Regions from separate parts of the Streptococcus viridans genome, predicted to be linked through region 1. Evidence: predicted binding sites of a transcription regulator. Region 1 holds the regulator's gene; the other holds the start of a gene.
The links. Region 1 encodes HrcA, which represses chaperone genes, less so after heat shock. Its sites were predicted from a motif close to TTAGCACTCNNNNNNNNNGAGTGCTAA; they were not measured.
Positions count from the first base shown of each region.

Region 1 (7,375 bases):
TGCTTTGGAAGCTTTGATGGGGCTTATGACGGGGAACTCTTTTTAGGTGTTTTGCCACGTGTCTTTCGGGTTGATGACTTCCATCATTTGAGCTTGATGGAGTTGGCCGAAGGGATTGTCGAAGTGGATACAGCAGGCTGGGCGGAGTCCTGGGAAACTCTTCGAGATCGCATCTTGGATGGCTTTACGGCGATTGCCAAGGATGTCGAGTCTCAAGGTGGTGGCAATGCCATCGTGGTCAGTCATGGGATGACCATCAGTACCTTGATTTACTTGATTGATCCAAAAGCCTTCAAAGAATTGGTTTTGGACAATGGTAGTGTGACAGTTATTGAGTATGAGGATGGCCAATTTAAATTGGAAGCAGTTGGAGATCTGTCATACCGACAAGTTGGAGCGCAATTGTTAGAGGGAAATCATGACTAAATACAAACTTGCCAAGAAAAGAGAAAAGAAAGTTAGCTGGATCGTGCTCTGCTGTTTAGGCCTCTGTCTGATCGGAGCAGGAGTGGGTATTTTCTATTTGAAACCTCAATGGCTTCCTATGAACTTTGCTGAAGACAAAAAAGTTGAAACGACTACTCCAAAAAAAGTTGAGAAAAAGGAAGAAAAACCGAAGACTGACCTTCCCCAAGTTTCCACTAAGGATTGGAATTTGGTCTTGATCAATCGGGACAACAAGTTAGCCGAGCTGAACCCTCAGTTAGTCGATGTTGAAGAAATCAAGGTGGATAGTCGGATTGCAGAACAGACGAAACAGTTTCTAGCAGCGGCGAGAGCTGTCGCGCCTGAAGAATCCTTGATTTCGGGTTATCGAAGTGTGGAGGAGCAAACAGAACTCTATAATGAGCGGGTAGCGCAGTTAGAAGCTACTGGTCTTTCTCATGAGGAAGCAGAACGTCAAGCTCAAGCCCAAGTACAGGTTCCAGGTGCTAGTGAACACCAAACGGGTCTTGCGATTGATATGAGTGCTCCAAATGGACAGTCTGAAGAGGTAGCCCAGCAGATTATTGCTTTGGCTCCCCAGTATGGTTTTGTTCTCCGCTATCCAGAAGGGAAAAATGCGATTACAGGTGTGGACTATGAAAACTGGCATTTCCGCTATGTCGGTGTAGAAAATGCCCAGTATATGGCCAAACATCAGCTAGTTTTAGAAGAATACATCCAAAAACTGAAAGAAGCAGGATTATAGGTTTTTTAGACAACTATCGGTCTTAAGAATGATTTTTAGCACTCTTGAAAAAAGAGTGCTAATTTTTTGGATTTTTTTCTTGACTTTCTTTTGAGAGGGTGTATAATAGAATCATGGTTTAGCACTTGAGTGTTTAGAGTGCTAAATACGAAAGAGAGGTGAGGTCATGGTTACAGAACGTCAAAATGAGATTCTAAATCTTGTCGTCGATATCTTTACCAAGACCCACGAACCAGTCGGTTCAAAAGCACTGCAAGATGTCATTCAATCCAGTAGTGCTACTATTCGAAACGATATGGCTGCCCTCGAAAAGCAGGGCTTATTAGAAAAAGCCCACACTTCGAGTGGTCGAATGCCCAGCCGAGCTGGTTTTCAATATTTTGTTCAGAACTCGCTGGATCTAGAGTTGATTGATGAGCAAGATGTTTACCAGGTGGTGAAAGCCTTTGATTTCGAAGCCTTTAAGTTAGATGATATCTTGGATGCTACGGCTAAGTTATTAGCCCAGATGACGGGCTACACCGCGGTGATCCAGGATGTTGAGCCGACACGACAGCGCTTGACAGGTTTTGAGATTGTTCCATTATCAAACCACGATGCTTTGGCGGTATTGACCTTGGATGAATCAAAGCCTGTTACCGTACAATTTGCGATTCCAAAAAATTTCTTAACCAGTGACTTGGAAATCTTCCATCAGCTAGTTCAAGAACGTTTCATTGGAAATACAGTCTTGGATATCCACTACCGCTTGAGGACAGAGATTCCACAGATAGTACAGCGCTATTTTAAGACGACAGACAATGTATTGGATCTGTTTGATTACGTCTTCTCGCAACTGTTTCAAGAACTGGTCTTTGTAGAAGGAAAAGTTTCATCCTTAACCTACGCCGATCTTCAGACCTATCAGTTCTTAGATAACCCCCAACACGTAGCTCTCGAGTTGCGAGGGGGAATGCCAGAGGACCAAATGACCCAGATTCTGGTTGCTGAATCCCAAGAGAAGGCTTTGAAAAATGTGACCGTGATTAGTCATAAATTCCTGGTTCCTTATCGTGGGATGGCCCTCATGCATGTGATTGGTCCCGTAGAGATGAATTACAGGCGTGTGATTAGCCTCGTCAATGTTATCGGACGGGTACTGGTCATGAAGTTAACGGACTACTACCGTTACCTCAACAGTAACCATTATGAAGTAAATTAATACCAAATGAAAGGGGTGTATGCCTTGACAGAAGAAATCAAAAAAGAAGACGTGAAAGAAGAGGAAGTTGCCGAGACAACTGAAGAAGTTGTAGAGGAAACCAAGCAACCTTCTGAATTAGAAGAAGCACAAGCGCGTGCCGAAGAATTTGAAAACAAATACCTTCGCGCTCATGCTGAAATGCAAAATATTCAACGTCGTGCCAATGAGGAACGCCAACTCTTGCAACGTTATCGTAGCCAAGATTTGGCAAAAGCGATCTTGCCTTCGTTGGATAACTTAGAACGTGCCCTTGCCGTTGAAGGGTTGACAGATGATGTCAAAAAAGGACTAGAAATGGTCCAAGAAAGCTTGATTCATGCCCTGAAAGAAGAAGGAATTGAAGAAATTCCAGCGGACGGTGAATTTGACCATAACTACCATATGGCTATTCAAACAGTCCCAGCGGATGACGAGCATCCAGCAGACACCATCGCACAAGTCTTCCAAAAAGGCTACAAACTCCATGACCGCATCCTAAGACCGGCTATGGTCGTTGTCTACAACTAGGCTACCTTGTCCGAAACGACACTAAACTATGAAAGAAAGATAAGAAGCAAGCCGGAGGCTTGCAAGGAAGATATTTCCCGCCGTGGTGAAAGTTTCAGTAGCATGTGCTACTGAAACAGGGGATTTTTGAGACAGTAGGCTCAAAAATAAGTGATGAAATCCTGAAGGGAGTTGCTCACGTCCCCACCACTTAAGGGAAATATCAAAAAGAAAAAAAGAAGATAAATTTAAGGAGAAAAACACATGTCTAAAATTATCGGTATTGACTTAGGTACAACAAACTCAGCAGTTGCAGTTCTTGAAGGAACTGAATCAAAAATCATCGCAAACCCAGAAGGAAACCGTACAACTCCATCTGTAGTTTCTTTTAAAAACGGTGAAATTATCGTTGGTGACGCTGCGAAACGCCAAGCAGTCACAAACCCAGATACAGTGATCTCTATCAAATCTAAGATGGGTACTTCTGAAAAAGTTTCTGCTAACGGTAAAGAATACACTCCACAAGAAATCTCAGCGATGATCCTTCAATATTTGAAAGGTTATGCGGAAGAATACCTTGGTGAAAAAGTAACCAAGGCTGTTATCACAGTTCCAGCTTACTTTAACGATGCTCAACGTCAAGCAACTAAAGATGCTGGTAAAATCGCTGGTCTTGAAGTAGAACGTATCGTCAACGAACCAACTGCAGCAGCTCTTGCTTACGGTTTGGACAAGACTGACAAAGAAGAAAAAATCTTGGTATTCGACCTTGGTGGTGGTACATTCGACGTATCTATCCTCGAACTAGGTGATGGTGTCTTTGATGTATTGGCAACTGCAGGGGATAACAAACTCGGTGGTGACGACTTTGACCAAAAAATCATCGACCACTTGGTAGCAGAATTCAAGAAAGAAAATGGTATCGACTTGTCAACAGACAAGATGGCTCTTCAACGTTTGAAAGACGCAGCTGAAAAAGCTAAGAAAGACCTTTCTGGTGTAACTTCAACCCAAATCAGCTTGCCATTCATCACTGCTGGTGAGGCTGGACCTCTTCACTTGGAAATGACCTTGACTCGTGCTAAATTTGACGATTTGACTCGTGACCTCGTTGAACGTACTAAAACTCCAGTTCGCCAAGCCCTTTCTGATGCAGGTTTGAGCTTGTCAGAAATCGACGAAGTTATCCTTGTCGGTGGTTCAACTCGTATCCCTGCAGTTGTAGAAGCTGTTAAGGCTGAAACTGGTAAAGAACCAAACAAATCAGTGAACCCTGACGAAGTAGTTGCGATGGGTGCTGCTATCCAAGGTGGTGTCATCACTGGTGATGTGAAAGACGTTGTCCTTCTTGACGTAACACCATTGTCACTTGGTATCGAAACAATGGGTGGAGTATTTACAAAACTCATCGACCGCAACACAACTATTCCAACTTCTAAATCACAAGTCTTCTCAACTGCAGCAGACAACCAACCAGCCGTTGATATCCATGTTCTTCAAGGTGAACGCCCAATGGCAGCAGATAACAAGACTCTTGGACGTTTCCAATTGACTGATATCCCAGCTGCACCTCGTGGTATCCCACAAATCGAAGTAACATTCGACATCGACAAGAACGGTATCGTATCTGTTAAGGCTAAAGATCTTGGAACTCAAAAAGAACAAACAATTGTTATCCAATCAAACTCAGGTTTGACAGACGAAGAAATCGACCGCATGATGAAAGATGCAGAAGCAAACGCTGAAGCAGATAAGAAACGTAAAGAAGAAGTTGACCTTCGTAACGAAGTAGACCAAGCTATCTTTGCGACTGAAAAGACAATCAAGGAAACTGAAGGCAAAGGTTTCGATGCAGAACGTGATGCTGCTCAAGCTGCCCTTGATGACCTTAAGAAAGCGCAAGAAGACAACAACTTGGACGAAATGAAAGCAAAACTTGAAGCATTGAACGAAAAAGCACAAGGACTTGCTGTGAAACTCTACGAACAAGCCGCAGCAGCACAACAAGCTCAAGCAGGAGCAGAAGGTGCCCAAGCAACAGGAGACGCAGGCGATGACGTCGTAGACGGAGAGTTTACTGAGAAGTAAAATAATTTATAGGAGGGTAGTTTATGTCAACTATTTACACTACCAATGAGTGGAAGGGACACGGGAAGAGTTACTACTGGAATGAATATCGTTTAGAAGGCGATACAGTTGTAAAATATAAGTGTTCTCGCAGTAAATTTTTTGATGGTGATGAAAATGTCTGGAGTGAGGATGAATATGAGGTTGAATCTTGGAACCTTGATGATGATTCTATGCCAGATTGGTTGAGGAACTATCTATAAAATTTTTAACAGAGGTTGCAACCCAGCCTCTGTTTTTCGGTAAAATAGAGGATGTTGCGTATGAAAAAAGTACTTTGTATCATTTATCCTAATTTTTCTCTTTATGAGATAACCGCTTTAACGAGTACTTTAGCTCTGTCTTTTGATATTACGATTGATTATGCCGCTTCAGATCATTCGATAGTGGTCTCTGAGGATGGCTTGCCCTGTCAACCAACGAAAACACTAGATCAAATCTGTATAGAAGAGTATTCTTGTGTGATTTTGCCAGGAATGGTAAACATAGGACCTGCTCTACAGGATGAGAAATTGATTTCGTTTTTGAGGGACCTTGGTGAGCAAGATGTCTTGATTGCAGCTATTTCTTCAGCGCCTCTTCTATTGGCGAAAGCAGGTCTATTGAACGATACGAAATTTACAGGTGGAATTTGGCAAAACTTCTTTGATTATTTTGAATTTCTTCCACGTGAGAATTTCCAACCGAAAGTGGTTGTGCAAGATAAACAAATCATTACGGCTATCGGTTTTGCCCATCAAGAGTTTGCAAGAAAAGTGATTCTAAGCTTAGGATTGGCAGAGAATACGGACAACTATTTTAAAGAAAAGAACGAGTGTGCTGAAGAGGATTTGATATTTACTCTATCAGACCAAGAGTTTGATCAAGTGAAGCAGAGTATAGAAAACACCCTCTAAAGATGTACATGAAAATTATAGAAAGGAACAAAGGTGTTCTCAACTGAACACGGGCTACGGACGGTGCCAAAAAGATAGTTTTTTCTAGGACGCAAGCGTCCGTCGTCAAAACTCCTATTTTGGCTGTGTCCGTTTGACGCCCTTTGTATCTTGAATTATGAACAATACTGAATTTTATGACCGTTTAGGCGTTTCAAAGAATGCATCTCAAGACGAGATCAAGAAAGCCTATCGGAAATTATCTAAAAAATATCACCCAGATATCAACAAGGAGCCTGGTGCTGAGGACAAGTACAAGGAAGTTCAAGAAGCCTATGAGACTTTGAGCGACGAACAAAAGCGGGCGGCTTATGACCAATACGGTGCTGCAGGAGCCAACGGTGGTTTTGGTGGCTTCGGTGGCGGAGCTGGTGGTTTCGGTGGTTTTGATGGCGCTGGTTTTGGTGGCTTTGAGGACATTTTCTCAAGCTTCTTTGGAGGTGGCGGTGCAAGTCGCAATCCCAATGCTCCACGTCAGGGAGATGATCTTCAGTACCGTGTAAACCTCAAGTTTGAAGAAGCCATCTTTGGAACTGAGAAGGAAGTGAAGTACCATCGGGAAGCTAGCTGTCGGACATGCGAAGGCACTGGTGCTAAACCAGGAACAAGTCCCGTAACTTGTGGACGTTGTCATGGTTCTGGGGTGATCAATGTGGATACGCAAACCCCTCTAGGAATGATGCGCCGTCAGGTAACCTGTGATGTCTGTCATGGTCGAGGAAAAGAAATCAAAGATCCTTGTACAACCTGTCATGGGACTGGTCACGAGAAGCAAGCCCACAGTGTCAATGTGAAAATCCCTGCTGGGGTTGAAACTGGTCAACAAATCCGCCTCTCTGGTCAAGGAGAAGCTGGCTTTAATGGAGGGCCATACGGAGATCTCTATGTGGTGGTCAACGTTGAGCCGAGCGACAAATTTGAGCGTGATGGATCAACCATTTACTATAAATTGAACTTGAACGTTGTTCAGGCTGCTCTTGGAGATACGGTTCATGTACCAACGGTTCATGGGGATGTTGACTTGGTCATCCCAGAAGGAACCCAGACTGGTAAGAAATTCCGCCTCCGTGGCAAGGGAGCACCAAGCTTGCGTGGTGGCTCTGTAGGAGATCAATATGTATCTGTTAATGTGGTGACACCTACAGGTCTAAATGACAAGCAAAAAGAAGCCCTTCGTGCATTTGCGGAAGCAAGTGATTTGAAGGTCAACCCAAAGAAAAAAGGTTTCTTTGATAAGGTCAAAGATGCCTTGGATGATTTATAAAATAAAAGAAGATTTGGTTTTTCCAATCTTCTTTTTTTATCAAGAAAAACACCTCCGAAACCGAAGGATTCAGAGGTGTGGCAAAAGAATCAAATTAAACAAGTCCTTGAGCAATCATCGCATTTGCG
Region 1 is NZ_LR134266.1:1,645,466-1,652,840, reverse strand. It holds gene EL081_RS08485 (histidine phosphatase family protein) at 1-426, shown strand, start outside; gene EL081_RS08480 (M15 family metallopeptidase) at 419-1,192, shown strand; gene hrcA (heat-inducible transcriptional repressor HrcA) at 1,359-2,393, shown strand; gene grpE (nucleotide exchange factor GrpE) at 2,418-2,942, shown strand; gene dnaK (molecular chaperone DnaK) at 3,186-5,009, shown strand; gene EL081_RS08465 (hypothetical protein) at 5,033-5,251, shown strand; gene EL081_RS08460 (DJ-1/PfpI family protein) at 5,312-5,944, shown strand; gene dnaJ (molecular chaperone DnaJ) at 6,102-7,247, shown strand; gene gdhA (NADP-specific glutamate dehydrogenase) at 7,342-7,375, opposite strand, start outside.

Region 2 (7,375 bases), 560 kb from region 1:
GTATTTTCGCCAGTTTGTCTTCAATGCCTGGTATGGGTGGTACCAGTATCGGGAACTATACTCTTGGACGTCCTCTAGTCGGAGGGTTGATTTCAGGGTTGATCCTTGGAGATGTGACAACCGGTATCATGGTCGGGGTTGCCCTTCAAGTCGTTTATATCGCCTTGGTAACACCTGGTGGTACCGTATCTGCCGATGTGCGGGCTATCTCTTATATCGGAATTCCTCTTTCTATCTTATTTGTTCATGCCAACAATATCACGGGTGAGGCAGCAATTGCAGCGGCAGCAGCCCCTATCGGTGCAGCCGTTGGGACCATCGGTACCGTTCTTTTCTACGGTACTGCAACCATGAACTTGCTTTGGCAACACATCGGTTGGAAAGCCGTTGAAGAAGGAAACTTCAAAAAACTCTACGCAGTTGACTGGGTTTACCCATGGATTTCTCACTTCCTCTTTTCTTTCCTTCCAACGATGATTATCACCAAATACGGTGAAAACATGGTGGATTTGATGAAACAATACCTTCCAATGGATGGTTACTGGATGAAAGCCCTCTTTACAGTCGGTGCTCTTCTTCCATGTGTCGGTATTGCCATCCTCTTGAAGCAAATCGTTACAGAAGTGAGAGACTTCATTCCATTCTTTGTTGGATTTACCTTGGCAAAATCTCTTGGCTTGAACTTGGTAGCGAGTGCGGTGGTTTCATTGATCTTTGCGGTAATCTACTATGAACTTGAAGTGATTAAAACAATGAAAGTCGTCCCTGCTGGAGCAAATGACTTTGACGATGATGAGGAGGATATCTAAGATGGCTGATAAAAAGAAAATTTCAAAGAAAACGCTAACCAAAGCATTCCATCATTGGTATTATGGTCACTTGACCTGTTTCTCTCAAGAACACATGCAAACCTTTGGGTATTTGACTTCTATGCTTCCAATCGTAGAAGAAATGTATGATTCCAAAGAAGAACAAAAAGAAGCTATGCAAACCTATACTGCCTTCTTTAATACCGAACCACAACTGGGATCACTGGTTGTAGGGATTACAGCTGGTTTGGAAGAAGCGCGTGCCAATGGAGATGCAGTAGATGGCGAAACCATCAACGGGATGCGTGCTGGTCTGATGGGACCAATCGCCGGGATTGGTGACTCCTTGGTTGTTGGGACCTTAATCCCTGTACTTCTCGGGATAGCCCTTGGTCTTTCTAAAGACGGAAACATTACAGGAGCTCTCTTCTACATCGTCGTTTGGAACCTCTTGGTATACTTGGGAATGCGTTTCGCCTTCTTCAAAGGTTATCACTTAGGGGACAAGGCTGTAGAATTCCTTGTAGGACCAAAAGGACAAGCCCTTCGCAAAGCGATTAGTGTAGTCGGTGGTATGGTCATCGGTGCTGTAGCAGCGACTTGGGTCTCTGTTACAACAGCCCTCGAATTCAAAAATGCTGACGGAGAAGCCTTCCTTAAAATCCAAGAAAAGATTGATGGTGTTTATCCAGGTCTCTTAACTGCTGCCTTTATCACTCTTTGCTGGTGGTTAATGGCGAAGAAGAAAGTTTCACCAAACAAGGTCATGCTTCTTTTGGTCATCATCGCCTTGGCTGGGGTAGCTCTTGGAATCTTTGATCCAGGTCTCAAATACTAAGAGAAAACTAGAAACAGTTTATTGCAACCGGAGCATTGAGAATGAAGTATGTGACCTCCTTTACGAATACTTCATTCTCAATTTTTATTGAAGGAGGCATTTATGCACACCAGACAAGAATTAATAAAGGGGTATGAGACGGAAATTCGCTACCAACGCTATATGTTGGAAAACTTGGGTCGCTGGTTTAGTGTGCTCTTTCTCATGGCCAGTATTGGTGGACTGCTGATTTATTTCTTTCACAAAACTTCTCTACTATTTTTGATCTTAGGTAGCTTGATAGCCCTATTTGGGCTAGTAGGGATGTTGCTAGTGGGCTATGGGATGTATCGTGGTCGAGCCAACTTGCAAAAAGTCATCCAAGCTTACCAACAAAAGTTGAATTTGGTTGGCTAAAAATCGAAAGCACTTCGAAGAGATTGAGGTGTTTTTTTCTTGACTATTTTTGACCAAGTGATACAATAGAAACATGAGTTAGCACTCGATATAAAAGAGTGCTAAAATACAGGAATGGAGGAACGATATGTTAAAACCATTAGGAGACCGCGTGGTCTTGAAAGTAGAAGAAAAAGAACAAACAGTCGGCGGCTTTGTTATCGCAAAAGCAAGTCAAGCTGAAACCAAAACTGCAGAAGTCATCGCTGTAGGTGAGGGGGTTCGGACCCTCAGTGGTGAGTTGGTAGCACCAAGCGTCAAAGTCGGTGATACTGTCTTGGTGGAAAATCATGCAGGCGTTGAAGTGAAAGACGGCGATGAGAAGTACACGATTGTTGGGACTGCAAGTATTCTCGCCATTGTTGAAGCCTAAAGAATCAGAAAGGAGAAAGATCTATGTCAAAAGAAATTAAATTTTCATCAGATGCTCGTGCAGCCATGGTCCGTGGGGTGGATATCCTAGCAGATACCGTTAAGGTGACCTTGGGACCTAAAGGCCGCAATGTGGTGCTTGAAAAATCATTTGGGTCACCATTGATCACCAATGATGGGGTGACCATCGCAAAAGAAATCGAATTGGAAGACCATTTCGAAAATATGGGTGCCAAATTGGTATCAGAAGTGGCGTCTAAAACTAATGATATCGCTGGTGATGGGACAACGACTGCGACTGTCTTGACCCAAGCTATCGTCCGTGAGGGGATCAAGAACGTTACAGCAGGAGCGAATCCAATCGGTATCCGTCGTGGGATTGAAGCAGCGGTTGCGACTGCTGTTGAAGCCTTGAAAAATAACGCCATTCCAGTTGCCAATAAAGAAGCCATCGCCCAGGTTGCGGCTGTTTCTTCTCGCTCTGAAAAAGTCGGTGAGTACATCTCAGAAGCCATGGAAAAAGTGGGCAATGACGGGGTGATCACGATTGAAGAGTCTCGTGGAATGGAAACAGAGTTGGAAGTCGTGGAAGGAATGCAGTTTGACCGTGGTTACCTCTCTCAATACATGGTCACTGATAATGAAAAAATGGTGGCAGACCTTGAAAATCCTTATATCTTGATCACCGATAAGAAGGTGTCAAATATCCAGGAAATCCTTCCATTGCTTGAAAATATCCTGCAAAGCAATCGTCCGCTCTTGATTATTGCGGATGATGTGGATGGAGAAGCCCTCCCAACTCTTGTCTTGAACAAGATTCGTGGAACTTTCAATGTCGTAGCTGTTAAGGCTCCAGGATTTGGGGATCGCCGTAAAGCCATGTTAGAAGACATCGCTATCTTGACAGGTGGAACTGTTATTACAGAAGATCTCGGTCTTGAGTTGAAAGATGCGACCATCGAGGCGCTCGGTCAAGCAAGTAAAGTGACAGTGGACAAAGATAGCACAGTCATCGTAGAAGGTGCGGGTAATCCTGAAGCTATTGCCAACCGTGTAGCGGTGATTAAATCACAAATTGAAACCACCACTTCAGAATTTGACCGTGAAAAATTGCAAGAACGCTTGGCTAAATTGTCTGGTGGTGTAGCGGTCATCAAGGTCGGAGCTGCAACCGAAACAGAATTGAAAGAAATGAAACTCCGTATTGAGGACGCCCTCAATGCGACACGCGCAGCGGTTGAAGAAGGAATTGTTGCAGGTGGTGGTACGGCCCTTGCTAACGTTATTTCTGCAGTTGCATCCCTTGAATTGGAAGGGGATGAAGCAACAGGACGCAATATCGTGCTTCGTGCCTTGGAAGAACCTGTACGCCAAATCGCTCACAATGCGGGTTACGAAGGTTCGATTGTTATTGATCGCCTAAAAAATGCTGAGCTTGGAACAGGATTTAATGCTGCAACAGGTGAATGGGTCAACATGATTGAAGCAGGAATTATCGACCCAGTGAAGGTGAGCCGTTCAGCCCTTCAAAATGCAGCGTCCGTAGCGAGCCTTATCTTGACGACCGAAGCAGTGGTAGCCAACAAACCAGAACCAGCTCCAGCAGCACCAGCTATGGATCCAAGCATGATGGGTGGGATGATGTAACACACGTAGTCTAATGGATGCTGAAGCACCTCATTAGACTACGGCAAGCACTATGGTGCCTTGCCGAAGTATCTTACTAAGAAAATAAAGAAGGCATTATCGGCCTTCTTTATTTTCTGTCGTAACCTGTGTGTTTGATTGAGGCTTTGCCTCTAATCATTTGACGCCAACCGCTATCAGGCGGTTTGGCTAAACGTCTTACTAGCTTAAAGAGGTTAGCAAGTCTCCAATCCTCAATCAATCATTGGATGAACTGTCTGACGCAGTAGCTGATTGGTTTCTCCCTTCGCTTTTCCAAGCTCGGAAGAGTCCTAATCAGCCTTGCGGGGGCGAGACAACGAACGAATGATTAAAATATTCGTTCTGTCTCGCTCCCTTTTCACGTCGTAACCCCGTGTCAATTTATTAGGTGGATTTGTAGTTTACGGCAAGCACTATGGTACCTTGCCGAAGTGTCTTGCTAAGAAAACAAGGAAGGCATTATCGGCCTTCTTTATTTTCTGTCGTAATCTGTGTGCTTGATTGAGGCTTCGCTTCTAATCATTTGATGCCAACCACTATCAGGTGGCTTGGCTAAACGTCTTACTAGCTAAAAGGGGTTAGTAGAACCTTTTCAATTTTCGAATAATCATAGGACGAACGGGTTGCTTTAATCTCTTCTTTGCGGGGGCGAGAGTGCATATTTATATATATTACAAAAGTTTGTGAAATAAATATGGCTGAAGCCTGTTTTTTCTACAGATCGGTTTCCTTGCTTGACGGAACTGAGATTAATTCGATGAGGATCAGAGCAGTCATTTGAGGTGCGGGTTTTTGTTTACATATAGTGAAATCACGGGGATGATACCCTTTGAAGCAGGTAGATAGATAGTAGATATTTTGGAGTAACCTGCCTGTTCGATATTTGGAATGAAATTGCAATACAAATTCCTTTATTTTGTAACAAAGATGCGTTAAAATATAGGAAGTAGATAAATGTTCTACACTAGAGCAAGGGGGGAATACTTCCCACATACATGTCTAAAGACAAAAACTTGATCGAATTAATTAAAACTTTTTGATTCTTAATTTTTATCGACCTTTTTCATATTAAACTTTTTCATCCACCCCTTGCTAAGGCTCTTCCAGATTTTTCTGGGGGAGTTTTTTGTATTTCATAAACATTTCACATTTCTCCTTTATAATGAAAGCAACAAATGATGAAAGCGAGCCCAGTTGCTATCAATAAACTGGGGAGTCTTTCTTTTAGATGGAGGTAGGAGATGTTTCTCTTGCAACAGGCAATCGCCTATATTTCTCGAAAAAGAACGAGGAATCTGGTCCTCTTTCTGATTCTCCTCTTGATCCTCTCTTGCTTGTATTTCTGTTTTTCACTGATGCAAGTGGGAGGAAGGCTGGAGGATCATATCAAGCAGTCGGCTGGAACTAGTTTTGCCCTGACCAGTAAACAAGGGGATACTCCCTTTGCTCTGAAGGAGGCTAAAAAAGTGCAGCAATTAGCTGGGGTAGGATCCATGGTCCCACAATATGAAAGCCCCGTTCGTATTCTTGATAAAGAAGCGGTGACGGGACAGCAGTCGGTAGAGCGGGAGGATCTGGGTCAGGAAGCCAAGCAAGCGCTAGGCGCTGTCTTTACCCAGAAGACAGACCAGCACCTGGATTTCCGCAGTGGTAGTTTCCAACTGGTGCAAGGCAAGCACTTATCCGACAAGGCTCGCGGCCAGATCTTGATCCACCAAGAGTTGGCTAAGAAGAACAAGCTAAAGGTCGGAGATTCCTTGACCTTAACCAGCTTTCAGATGGGAGAGACTCCTGCCAAAGAGCAAACCTTTGAAATCGTAGGGATTTTTTCAGGTAAGAAACAGGAAAAATTTACAGGAATGACCTCTGATCTGAGTGAAAACCAAGTCTACCTCCCTTATGAGGATGCGACTAAGCTTCTAGGTCTCAGTCAGCAAGAAGTGACCCAGGTCACCTTTGGAGTCAAAGATCCTGAGAAAATCGATGCCCTCTTGAAGCAAGTCAAAAGCTTGGATCTGGATTGGCAATCTCTGCGCGTGGTCGAAGATCGCAAGGCCTTTGACCAGATGAAGGAATCCTCTCAGACCTTAGAAGGCCTGGTACGGATCATGATGATCGTCCTCCTAGTGACAGGAGCCGGTGCCCTATCGCTCTTACTCAGTCTCTGGACACGGGAGCGGATCCATGAAATCGGGGTGCTCTTATCCATTGGGAAGAGCAAGGGCCGGATCTTTAGACAGTTCCTCTTGGAGGTGGTGCTGGTATCCTTACTAGCGGTGATCCCAGCCTTTCTCATCGGACGGATGGTCAGCCATCGTTTCTTAGAGCAGTTTGTCGGAGAGACTGGTCAACAGCAGACCCTAGACTTGCTCAACCAAATCCCTCAAGGCCTTTCCTTAGGAATCGCCTATGCTAGCCTCTTGTGCTTGATCCTTCTGTCGCTCGGTGTAACTACCAGCATGATCTGGCGCAAGACCCCAAAAGAAATATTAACAAAAATGAGTTAAGGAGAAATGACACATATGTTAGAACTCAAGAATGTAGCCTATAGTTACCAAAGCTATAGTGAAGATATCCTCTCAAATGTGAACTATCAGTTCGAAAATGGGACATTTTACAGTATTATCGGTCAGTCAGGAACTGGGAAATCTACCCTCCTCTCTCTCTTGGCTGGTCTAGACAATCCCAAGAAGGGGCAGGTTCTCTTTGATGGGGAGGACATTCAGACCAAAGGGTCTAGCTACCACCGCAAGCACCATGTCTCCCTAGTCTTTCAGAATTACAATTTGATTGATTATTTGACACCACTTGAAAATGTCCGCCTGGTCAACAAACAAGCTGGGAAAGAGATTCTCTTGGAATTGGGATTGGATGAAACGCAAATCAAACGCAATGTCCTCCAACTATCCGGAGGGCAGCAGCAACGGGTGGCCATTGCGCGTGCGCTCGTTTCAGAAGCACCTGTCATCTTGGCTGATGAGCCGACGGGCAACCTAGACGAGCAGACAGCAGGTGATATCATTGCCATTTTGAAGAAATTGGCCAAGGAGCGCCAAAAATGTGTCATCGTCGTCACCCACAGCAAGGAAGTGGCAGAGGCCTCCGATGTGGTCTTGGAATTGAGTCGCCGTAGCCTCATTGAGAAGAGCAAGTAAGGAGGGAATGCTATGTTGCGAAATGCTTTTGCTTATATCACACGTAAATGGCCCAAGTCTCTCTTGCTCTTTGCCATCATTCTCCTCATGGGGACCTT
Region 2 is NZ_LR134266.1:205,880-213,254, forward strand. It holds gene EL081_RS01200 (PTS mannose/fructose/sorbose/N-acetylgalactosamine transporter subunit IIC) at 1-809, shown strand, start outside; gene EL081_RS01205 (PTS system mannose/fructose/sorbose family transporter subunit IID) at 793-1,647, shown strand; gene EL081_RS01210 (DUF202 domain-containing protein) at 1,750-2,043, shown strand; gene groES (co-chaperone GroES) at 2,171-2,455, shown strand; gene groL (chaperonin GroEL) at 2,479-4,101, shown strand; gene EL081_RS01225 (ABC transporter permease) at 5,364-6,629, shown strand; gene EL081_RS01230 (ABC transporter ATP-binding protein) at 6,645-7,277, shown strand; partial or broken gene EL081_RS01235 (ABC transporter permease) at 7,290-7,375, shown strand, end outside.
Region 2: a site for HrcA is predicted at 2,122-2,148, ahead of groES (co-chaperone GroES). Genes of this name have one in related genera too.